2 regions of the Rhizorhapis sp. genome follow, and region 1 is predicted to be linked to the other one. Evidence: riboswitches for the same ligand, from Rfam matches in the RefSeq annotation. Region 1 holds a riboswitch; the other holds the start of a gene.

Evidence for each region. A riboswitch is a leader RNA that binds a small molecule or an ion and turns the genes downstream of it on or off. The one in region 1 is predicted to bind cobalamin.
Region 2: it holds a riboswitch for cobalamin, as region 1 does, so the genes downstream of both, VJS46_RS00810 (DUF1636 family protein) here and VJS46_RS00040 (TonB-dependent receptor plug domain-containing protein) in region 1, are expected to answer to the same signal.

Annotation. Positions count from the first base shown of each region.
Region 1 is NZ_DATEMB010000002.1:349-5,887, forward strand. Features, by position in the region: gene VJS46_RS00040 (TonB-dependent receptor plug domain-containing protein) at 1-1,731, opposite strand, end outside; cobalamin riboswitch at 1,852-2,051, opposite strand; gene cobU (bifunctional adenosylcobinamide kinase/adenosylcobinamide-phosphate guanylyltransferase) at 2,090-2,620, shown strand; gene VJS46_RS00050 (hypothetical protein) at 2,658-2,828, shown strand; gene VJS46_RS00055 (class I mannose-6-phosphate isomerase) at 2,830-3,627, opposite strand; gene VJS46_RS00060 (amidohydrolase) at 3,624-5,288, opposite strand; gene VJS46_RS00065 (NAD(P)-dependent oxidoreductase) at 5,399-5,539, opposite strand, start outside.
Region 2 is NZ_DATEMB010000004.1:25,197-30,735, forward strand. Features, by position in the region: gene cobN (cobaltochelatase subunit CobN) at 1-1,162, opposite strand, end outside; gene cobW (cobalamin biosynthesis protein CobW) at 1,180-2,214, opposite strand; gene VJS46_RS00810 (DUF1636 family protein) at 2,211-2,570, opposite strand; cobalamin riboswitch at 2,667-2,873, opposite strand; gene VJS46_RS00815 (zf-TFIIB domain-containing protein) at 2,924-3,205, opposite strand; gene VJS46_RS00820 (DUF488 domain-containing protein) at 3,315-3,746, opposite strand; gene yghU (glutathione-dependent disulfide-bond oxidoreductase) at 3,772-4,680, opposite strand; gene VJS46_RS00830 (TIGR00730 family Rossman fold protein) at 4,748-5,539, opposite strand, start outside.

The DNA of each region.
Region 1 (5,539 bases):
GAGGACATGGCTTTGGAGCTTTACCGTTTCGAACGTGTCGAAATTGATGTCCGTGCTGGCGCCTATATGAGTGATGGTGGCTCCGGTCTGGAGGCCGAAGGGCCAGCTATAGTCAACGGACATATTCGCGCTGTGGTGCGGGCGGCGGCGCAGGGGTTCGCCGGTGCCGAGGTCTTTGGTGTCCATCCAGCTATAATTTGCCTGGAAAGTCAGATTTTCGACAGGCTTCAGGAGCAGCGAAGTTTCAAGACCCTCTGCACGGGAGCGCGCGACATTTGCATATTGGAGAGTGAAGAAATCGAAATCGATCTGGTTCCTGGTCTTGCGGTGGAACCAGATGGCGCTCACTTCGATGGCGCCGTCCACAAGGCGCTGCGTGATCCCCGCATCCCAGCTTTTTGAAGATTCGGGCTGAAGGTCATCATTGCCGAACATGCTGAAGAGCTGAAACAGGGACGGGGCCTTGAACCCTTCACCATAGCTGGCGCGCAGCGTCGTGCGGCCTTCATTGGGGCTGTAAACAGCATTGGCAGCAAAGATCGTCTGGCCGCCGAAGCTGTCATGATGATCGTACCGGACGCCGCCGGTGGCAGTGAAGCCGGCGAGCGGGGTAACGCTCAACTGTCCGTAAAGGCTTTCAAGCGTCGTTCGCTCTTTGACGGGCGCCGGATTGGGATCGAGGAAAGAGGGAGAAGCGGTCCGCATGCGGGATCTCTCACGCTCCGCGCCGAATGTGGCTTCGATGCCTTGTGAGAAGTCGAAAATGCCTTGATATTCTAGCCGCTCATTAACGCCTTTGCTGTCAAATGTCTGCTCTGGCGTCAGGCTGCGGTCGAAATTGTCACGTTTGATATTGGTATAGGCGAAGGCGAAGCGATTGCGGAAGCGTCCATCGAACAGCGCCAGGTTGAGGCCGGAATAACCGACAAATTCCTTCGATCGGGAATATTCCGGTGTTTCCGCGAGAGTGAAGGCGGGCGGAGGCGAGCCGTCGATATCCGCCTTGCCATCGGCGTACCAAGCGCGCAGGTCGACCGACACCGCATCAGAAAGGCTGATCAGGAATTTCCCGTGAGCCCCGAAATTGCGATAGCCGTCCTTCTCCGTAGCGCCGCGATCTTCGTTGAAGGTGGAGATGCCGTCGGTCCGCAAGTAGCCCGCACCAATACTGGCGGCGACGGGACCAACTTTGCCGGACAGATTGCCCACGAGTTGTGCCGTATCGCGATAGCCATATTCCGCATTGCCATTGAAGGAGAGATCTTCGCCGGGCTCCCGAGTAATTACGTTGACCACGCCTCCGATGGCCTGGCTTCCCCAAAGGACCGACTGCGATCCCCTAACGACTTCTATGCTGCTGACATTGCCGGTCAGCAGGTTGGCGAAGTTGAAGCCTGCGCCGGGGGTCGAGGGATCGTTGATCTTCACTCCATCGATGAGCGCCACCGTCTGCTCGCTTTCGGCACCGCGGATATAGACGGCCGTTTGAGTGCCGATCCCGCCATTGCGGGCGAAGCTGACACCCGGCACCGTGCGGAGCAGGTCGACGACCGCAACGGCCTGCCGCGTTTCGATCTCGTCCTGATTGATCACGCTGATCGACTGGCCAATTTCTGACAGCGGTTTTTCTACGCGCGCGGCGGTGACGACGATCTGTTCACCGTCATCGGCCAGCGCGGGCATGGGCGCGATGATGGCGGCAGAGAGCAATAAATAACTGGAAAAACGCATGAATTCCCCTTTCAACAACGTAAAGAGGCCATGCGCGGATGGTGGTTTTCCCCGCGCGCAGCCCGACTCTGTCGTCACGCGAGGGAATCCCTCGATCGCCCGGCACACCCCGTCCGCGCGATGGATCGACTGCGTCAGGCAGGTCTCCTGGCTCCCGGGTCATCACTCGCGTCCCGCCTTCCCGGATGTGCATCCAGTGGCATGAGGGGCGCGAACTCGCCGGTCACAGTTGCGGGGGCAGCCCCGGATTGTGGACTTTTCGTCCACTTCCGGGTTCCCTTTTCATCCCATCTCTGGGAACCTGTCGCGACGCGCGTCTTAAGGGCAGGCAACATCAAGGGCAAGCGAGAAGAAGCTTATGATCAGGACGACATTGCTGCTGGGCGGTGCCCGGTCAGGGAAAAGCCGTTTGGCGCAGGCACTTGCCGAGCAGGAGGAGGGGCGGCTGATCTATGTCGCTACGGCCGCCGCGCATGACGGCGAGATGGCAGAGCGGATCGCCCGTCACCAGCAGGATCGCTGCGCACGGTGGGAAACGGTGGAGGAACAGCTCGACCTCGCCGGCGTGCTGGACCGCCATGGCCGGGAAGGAAATGTGCTGCTTGTCGACTGTTTGACCTTGTGGCTCAGCAACCTCATGCTGGCCGAGCGCGATCTTGGAGCGGCAGCGGAAGCCCTGGTCACCGCCCTTGCGCGGCAGGAAGGACATGTGATCCTGGTATCCAATGAGGTCGGCTCAGGCATCGTGCCGGAAACCCCCCTCGGCCGCGCGTTCAGGGATGAAGCCGGAAGGCTTAACCAGACGATCGCAGCAAAGGCTGATCGGGTTGCGCTGGTGGTGGCGGGGCTGCCGTTATGGTTGAAATTAGCTGATCGGCGTATGGCGTAGCTTGATACAATACGGCCTTCAGCGCATTTGCTCAGAGGTGACCGCAAAGGCACGTGGAGTCCGCATCGAAAAAGCCTTTGGGGTGTCGATGGATACGCTGATGCGGATGCAGAACAGCTATGACATTGCCCAGACCCGGAAGAGGGAAGGAGAGATCAAGGTTGCTCCTTTCAAGGGCAAGCTGGCTGATCCTCATGCAATGGTTTAGTTCAAAGCCTCGCGACCAGCACGTCCGCCTGCTCATCCACGCTAAACTCGGTCTCGCTCCTGATGAGCCAGCATTCGCTGCCTTGCCAGGGCTGATCGCCGATCTTGCCCGAGCCGCTCAGCGGGATGAACCATGTGGGGGAAGGCAGGGACAATCGGGTGCCGGACTGCAGCGATTGTATCGCCACGGAGAAGGGCTCGCCGGGCATCAACTGCGCGCTTGACCCCAGGGGAAGGCTGCGTTCAGGGAAGGGATAGGGCTCTGCCTTGCTTACCGCCACGCCGTCGTCGAGATGCAATTCGCGCGGGCGGCCATAGTCATAAAGGCGGTAGGTGACGTCCACATTCTGCTGCACCTCCACCAAGCTGATGCCCGCGCCAATCGCGTGGACAGTGCCCGCCGGAATGAAGAAGAAATCGCCGGGCTTCACCGGTTTCCAATCCATCAGCCGCTCTATCGAGCCATCCAGCGCGGCGGCCCTGAGTTCGTCTCCGCTCAAGGCGTGCTTGAGGCCGATGCCGAGCGTCGCATCCGGTTCGGCGTCCAGGATATACCAGCATTCCTCCTTGCCGCCGGGAAGGCCGCGCTCGCGGCCCTCGGCATCATTGGGGTGAACCTGGATCGAGAGCTTCTCGCTCGTGAAGATATATTTGACGAGCAGCGGCGGGCGCTCGCCCTCCGGGCCATCGAACCAGATTTCGCCGATCTTGCGCCCTTCGGGATTGGGAAAGATGGCCGGTATCTGCGTGCGGCCCCAGGGCTTTTCGACATATTTGGTAGTGAGCTTGATTGCGGTCACTGTTCGTCCTTTGGCTTTGCGGGGCTTCCTCCACGGACAAATTGCGGTTTTCCGCCGATCCAGACCTCCTCAATCTTTGCAGTCCTGATCTCGGCCGGCGAAGCTATGCTGATGTCGCTGTCGAGCAGAAGGAAGTCCGCATATCGGCCGGGCTGGAGCGAGCCCAGCCGGTCCTCCGCGCGGGCGGCATAAGCGCCTCCTAATGTGTAGGCTTTCAAGGCATCTTCAAGGGTGATGCGCTGTTCGGGCATCCAGCCGCCAAAGGGTTCGCCCTGCTCATCTTCCCTCGTCATCGCGACGGCGATCCCTGCAAAGGCATTGGCGGGCTCTACCGGTACGTCCGAGCCAAAGGCCAGCGGAACGCCATTGGCCAGCATGGATCGCCAGGCATAGGCGCTCCCCAGCCGCTCCTTGCCCATCCGCGCCTCCGCCATGCGCCAGTCGCTTGCTTCATGAAGCGGCTGCATCGAGGCGATGATGCCGTTGCGGGCAAAGCGGGGGAGGTCGGCTGAATCGACAATCTGGGCATGTTCGATGCGCCAGCGGCGGTCGCCCTTATAGGTTTCGGCAAGCTCGTCGATGGCGTCGAGAAGTTCTGCATTCGCCTTGTCGCCAATGGCGTGAACCGCCACCTGGAAACCGTCCATGGCGGCGCGGCTCATTTGGTTGCGAAGCTGAGCACCGGTCATCAGCGGCAGGCCGGTTTCTCCGGGAGCATCGCCATAAGGCGCCTTGAGCCATGCCCCGCGCGAGCCCAGCGTGCCGTCGAGCGAAAATTTGACGCCCGGCATGCGGAGGTGGCCGTCATAAAGCCAGGGCGTCGGTTCGGATCCGGCAGCGCTCAGCATGGTATCGATGCCGGCGGCATAGGAGATGATGCGGATGCGCAGATTGCCCCGGTCCCCCGCACGGCGAAAGGCCTGCCAGTCGTCCAGGCTGGAGCCCATGTCGGCAATGGCCGTAATGCCCTGGCTTAACAGATTTTGCTGGGCCTTGGAAAAGGCGAGGTCGCGTTCCTTGGGAAGCGGAGCAGGCAAGATCCTCTCAACGAGCGATGTGGCCGAATCTACGAATATGCCGCTGGGGCGTCCCGCCTCCATCTCGATGCGGCCGCCTTCCGGGGCCTTGGTGGCTGCGGTCACTCCGGCAAGCTGCATGGCTTTGCTGTTGGCCCAGGCGGCATGGCCGTCCACGCGCTCCAGCCAGACGGGGGTGTCGGGCACGACCGCGTCCAGATCAGCAGCCGCCGGAAAGCGGCGCATGCCCCAGGCTTCATGGTTCCAGCCCGTTCCGATGATCCAGCGGCGCTGCGGGTTTTGCTCCGCATAGGATTTGACCATCGCCAGGGCTTCAACCAGCGAGGCGGCTTTGCTGAGGTCCAGCGTCAGCGACTGGAAACCCAGCGCCATGACATGACCATGGGAGTCAATGAAGCCGGGCATCAGCGTCCGGCCCTTGCCGTCTGTGCGAAAATCCAGCTTTTCCGGCCGCTTGTCCTTGCGCTGCAGAAGCTTTTCGACCTTGCCGTCGCTGCCGACCAGTAGCCCGTCGAAACGGACCAGCTTGCCGTTCGCATCGAAGGTGATGCCGTTCACATTGTCGACAAGGCCGCTGGCGAGGAGCGGAGAAGGAAGGATGAGGGCGAGGGCAGACAGTAATATTCTTCTCCCCTGAAGGAGAGAGGTGACCCGAAGCCCTGGGAATGACGGTTTATGCGCTCGTGCCAAGATTCTGCCGCCGCTGATGCACGGCGTTTCGACAATGGAACCTGTCATGCCCGCGTCAGCCGCCGGACGAGAGCGCTGGTGTCCTGCCGGTTGCCGCCCATGGCCTGCACATCGGCGTAGAATTGGTCGACAAGCGCTGTGACGGGCAGGGTGGCTCCATTTACCCGTGCCTCTTCCAGCGCCAG
Region 2 (5,539 bases), on a different contig from region 1:
GCAGAGCAAGCGCGCTTTCGGGAACGTCTAGCCCCACGGCCCATCCCGTCCGGCCGGGCGCGCCCGGATAGTCTGGAAGAACGACGATGAGGCGTTTTTCGCTATTCGGCACGCTCTGAAGCGCGACCAGCCGCGCAGCGCGTTCCGCGATCCGCTCCACCCGGTCCGCCACCGGCAGGTACGCCGTTCCGCCAAAGCCGGAGTGCTGCTTGAAAGCGGCAACGCCCGCAAGGATACGGCCATCCAGTTCCGGCAGTACGACGTTCATGGCGAGATCCGCCGCACCAAGGCCCCGGTCACTTTCCGCCCAGGCTGTCCCATAGGTGACCGCAAAAGGCACTTGCAAGACGGGCACGCCCAACCGGTCGAACAAGCCGTCACTGGCGGCAAAGCCGGTGGCTGTCAGGATAAGCGCGGGCGCGTGACAGCGCACGGCATCGGCAAGGAAAGCAAGGCTGTCCTTGTCCTTCAGGCCCGCCGCATAGACCGGAATAGTGCGCAGACCATGCCGGGCAAGCGCCTGCGCAAGGGTTTCGACCGGCGCGACGTCGTTCGAGAGCAAGACCGAACGGTAGAAAATAAGCAGTACGACGGGCGCCTCTTGCGGTAGCGTCTCGCCTCCGCCGCAGGCCCATATCCCTGCGGCAGGCACCGGCTGGGCATCGGCAAACTCCGGCACATCGCCCCCGGCGAGTCCCGCTGCGGCCAATCGGGCTGCTCGCATATTGTCCGGTCCTCCCCTGCGGAAGCAGGCCAGCAGGTGCCGGGCCGCTTCAGCGGGAATAGTGGAGAGAGAAAGCAGCCGCTCGTCGTCTGCGTCTTCTCCCGGCAGAACGGCGAGCGCTACACCCCTGCCGCGTGCGAGATCGGTCAGCCGGTCGAGCCCATAGCGCCAATAATCCTGCCCTCCCAGGAGCCGCAAAATGATGAGCTTCGCATGCTGGGCGGTCCGCTCAAGCCACAGGTCAACCGACATGGGATGCCGCAAATGCCGCAATTGTATGGCCGCAACGGAAAGCCCGGAGACATCCTCTTCCGCTCCGAAAGCCAGAAGGTCGCTATCGGAAAAGGACAGAAGCACTATGTCGGCCGCCGCCACGGCCAGATCGACCGGCTCTGCAAGATCATCGAGCCCCGCCGAACTGGTGTTGAGAAGATGCACGTGGCGGCGCTCCCCGATCAGCCGCGCAGGGCCTGCGCGACCGCCTCGCGGTCCATGCCGTTAAGGCCGATGACGACGAGCCGCCCGGAACGCTCGCCTGCTTCCCAAAGGCGGTCGAACTGGTGCGTCACGCGCGCGCCCACTGCCTGAACCTGAAGGCGCATCGCCTTCCCGGTGACGGCCAGGAAGCCTTTGACGCGCAACACGCCATGATCACGCGCCGCAGCATCGATCCGCTGAACGATGGCCTCCGGGTCGAAGATTTCCGGTAGATCGACAATGAAACTGTCGAAATCGTCATGCTCATGATCGCCCTCCGCATCGTGCAGCGTTCGCCGCGCTTCAATGCTCTCCTGCGCGTCAAGGCCAAGGCCGAGCATCACCGACGGATCCACCCCGCCCCGGCTTTCAATGACCCGGACGGCGGACGGCAGCGCCTTCCCGACCGCATCATGCGCGCCTTGCCGCTCGGCCTCGGATGCGAAAAGATCGGCCTTGGTCATGACCACCAGGTCGGCACAGGCGAGCTGGTCCAGAAAAACTTCTTCCACCGGATCATCATGGTCCAGTGTCTCGTCTGCCTCTCGCTGCGCGGCGAGGGCCTCCATGTCGGCAGCAACCCTGCCTTCCGCCAAGGCCGCGCCATCGACCACCGCCACCACGCCGTCGACCGTCACGCGGCTCTTGATGCTGGGCCAGTTGAACGCCTGCACCAGCGGCTTCGGAAGGGCGAGGCCGGAGGTTTCGATAAGGATATGATCCACCCTTGGCTCCCGGGCCAAAATGGCGTCGATGGCGGGCACGAAATCGTCGGCCACCGTGCAGCAGAGGCAGCCATTGGCAAGTTCGACGATATTCTCTTCGGGGCAGCTTTCAATGCCGCAGCCCTTCAGCAGGTCGCCATCAATGCCAACGTCACCAAATTCATTGACGATCACGGCAAGGCGCCTGCCCCCAGCCTTGGCAAGGATATGGCGGACGAGCGTCGTCTTTCCTGCTCCAAGAAAGCCGGTGACGATCGTACAAGGCACGCGAGCAAGCGAAAGGGTCATGGCTGTTCTCCGGCAAAATCGAGGGGAGGAATGCGCGCAATCATGCCGCGCTTGAGGCAATCGGGCCGCCCCCGCCAGGGCAGCAGGCCGTCGATGGAGTCCTTGAGAAGCGCCGCCCCTGCAATGAGGCTGGATGAATCGTCGGGCGAGAGCGACCCGAAGATGTAGGACCAGCTTCCTTCCGCACGGATGACAGCGCTGGGACCGCGAGTGCAGTTGGCCAGACAGTTGACGCGCAACAGCCGAGCGCCACTCCCGTCGGCCGCAAGCCCAGCCTCGACGGCATCAGCCAGCCGGGCGCCCGCGGCCTCGCTTTCACCCTTGCAGCTTGTGCAAACCAATATTGTTGCGGTCACAGCGCCCCTTCCATTCCGGGGCGCTGGGAAAAGACTGACGCAAGGCGCTAGATCGCCTGTCCGCCTGTCCGACATACCGGGGCACCCCGCCCGTTCGTCCGATGCAAGACGAGGGCGGGTCTCCTGGCTTGCGGCTCGATCGTCCTGGCCGCCTTCCCAGGACCCAAGTCCCAGTGGCTAATGGCCTCGACTCGCCGCTTACAGTTGCGGGGGCAGCCGCAGATTGGCGCTTGCTTCGCGCTTCACTGCATTCCCCTTTAACCCCGGCAGCGCCTGCCGGGGACCGTCGTCTAGAGATGACCTAAAAGACGGTTTGCGGCGCAAAGTCAAGCTGAGCGCCGAGTCTGCCGGGCCTAATCGAAGAGTTCTTCTAGGAAAGACTTCTTCCTCTTATACGGCTTCTGCCCCCAGGGCTGTGAACGCTGATCGCCATAATGGGGCGCGGGTTGCACGGGCTGGGGCGCTGCCGCAGGGGCGCTTTGGGCGCTGCGTTCCAGTATCTTGTCGAGCTCGCCCCGGTCGAGCCACACGCCCCGGCATTGCGGGCAATAATCGATCTCCACGCCCTGGCGTTCGCTCATCACAAGCGGAACACGGCATACTGGGCAAGGCATTCCGGCGGCGGCATTTGTCATCAGAAAAACCCTTCTGGATCAAACCATAAAAATCAGTGCGTTATTGCCAACAAGACATAGGTCGGAGACGCGGGGCTTCAATCCCGCAGGCCGCAAGGCGGGGCGAGGTTCAGACGAAGAGGTGCACCGTCTCGGCCTGCGGCATCACGGCCTTGATGAGCAGCGAGCGATGACAGGCACAAGGGTCCCGTTCAAAGCAGAGCAATGCCGTTGGCCGCTCTCTCGCCATGTCGACCAGTTGGGCCGCGGCCAATTGCGCCTCCGGCAATTCCAGTTGCGCGGCATAAACCCGCGACAAAATGTCACTCCGTCCCTTGCGCGCGGCCTCCCTGCCCTCCGGCGGCGTGCCGAGCGCCTTCAAGCCCACATAATCGATCCCGGCTTCCTTCAAGGCGGCCGCCAGCACATTTTTGGAAAAGCCAGGCCGGCGGGAGAGCGGCACGGCCCTGACATCGGCGAGCAGTTCAATCCCCGCTTCCGCCAGCCGGGCGATGAAGTCCGCCTGCGTCGCGCCCTCATAGCCGATGGTGAATATCTTCAGCCCGGCCATGGCTACACGCTTATAGTCATATTCGCTCTCCGCCGCGGGCCTCCACCATATCCTGACGGTTCCGTTCGAAGTCGCTGGCCGTATGCCGTTCGCGCAGTTGCGTTTCCGGAGCGCCAGCGGTGCGATTGACCATTTGGCCCCGTTTCACGCCCTCCCGATTGCCGATCAGGTCCGCCCAGCGATCGACATTGCGATATTCATGCACCGACAGAAATTCCTGTGCACCATAGCCATCGCGCATGAGCGAGCCATACCAGGGCCAGATCGCCATGTCGGCGATCGTATATTGGTCCCCTGCCACATATTCGTTCCTGGCAAGCTGCGTGTCGAGCACGTGGAGCTGCCGCTTCGTTTCCATGGCGTAGCGATTGATGGGATATTCCATCTTGAACGGAGCATAAGTGAAGAAATGACCGAAACCTCCGCCAACAAAGGGGGCAGAACCCATCTGCCACATCAGCCAGTTCATCGTTTCTGCACGCTTATGATGTTCCCTGGGCAGGAAGGCGCCAAATTTTTCGCCTAGATAGAAAAGGATCGAGCCGCTTTCAAAAAGGCGGGTGGGCGGGTTGGTCGAATAGTCCATCATTGCGGGGATCTTTGAATTGGGATTGATCTCCACAAAGCCGCTGGAAAACTGATCCCCTTCACCGATCCTGATCAGCCAGGCGTCATATTCCGCGCCTGAATGGCCGAGCGCCAGAAGCTCTTCCAGCATGATGGTGACCTTGATCCCATTGGGCGTCCCCTGGGAATAGAGCTGGAGCGGATGTTTGCCCACCGGCAGCGCTTTCTCGTGCGTGGCCCCGGAAACCGGACGGTTGACGCTGGCGAATTGCCCCCCATTCTCCTTGTCCCATTGCCATATCTTTGGCGGGACATAGCCTGCGGGCTGGTTCTGTGCAGCGTCCAGGGTCTCTGTCATTTCATTCTCCAGTGATGCAGTTTCAACAAGCAAATCAAGGATCCGCGCGTTGGCATTGCCTCCAGGGCTACCGGTAGCCGGGCATGCCTGCTTTCTCATAGAATGTCTGAACGATGTCCCAGGCATCATCGGCGGTTTCAACGAAGTGGAACAGGTCCAGATCCTCCGGGCTGACCGTACCCTCCTCGGCCAGAGCCTCGAAATTCACCACCCGGTTCCAGAAGTCCTGGCCAAAGACAAGGACGGGGATCGGCTTCATCTTTCCGGTCTGGATGAGGGTCAGCGTTTCAAAGAATTCGTCGAACGTCCCGAACCCGCCGGGGAAAACCGCCAGCGCCCGCGCCCGCAGCAGGAAGTGCATCTTGCGGAGCGCGAAATAGTGGAACTGAAAGCTCAATTCCGGCGTCACATAATGATTGGGCGCCTGTTCATGTGGCAGGACGATGTTGAGCCCGATCGACAAGGCCCCCGCCTCATGCGCGCCCTTGTTCGCCGCCTCCATGATCGAAGGGCCGCCGCCTGAGCAGACCACGAAGTTGCGGCACCCGTCGTCCGTCATCGGAAATTTGCTGGCCTTATAGGCAAGCTTGCGGGCCTCGTCATAATATTTGGCCTTCTCGGCAAGGCGCTCTGCGACCTTGCGGTCATAATCGGTCTGCGCCTTTTCGATCGGCACATGCGCCTGATCGGGATGCGGAATGCGCGCCGAGCCATAGAAGACGAAGGTCGATTCAATCTGCGCCTCATCCAGCAGCAGTTCCGGCTTCAGCAACTCAAGCTGAAACCGCACCGGCCGCAAATCCTCCCTCAGAAGGAATTCTGTATCCTGGAACGCCAGCTTATAGGCGTCGCTTTCGGT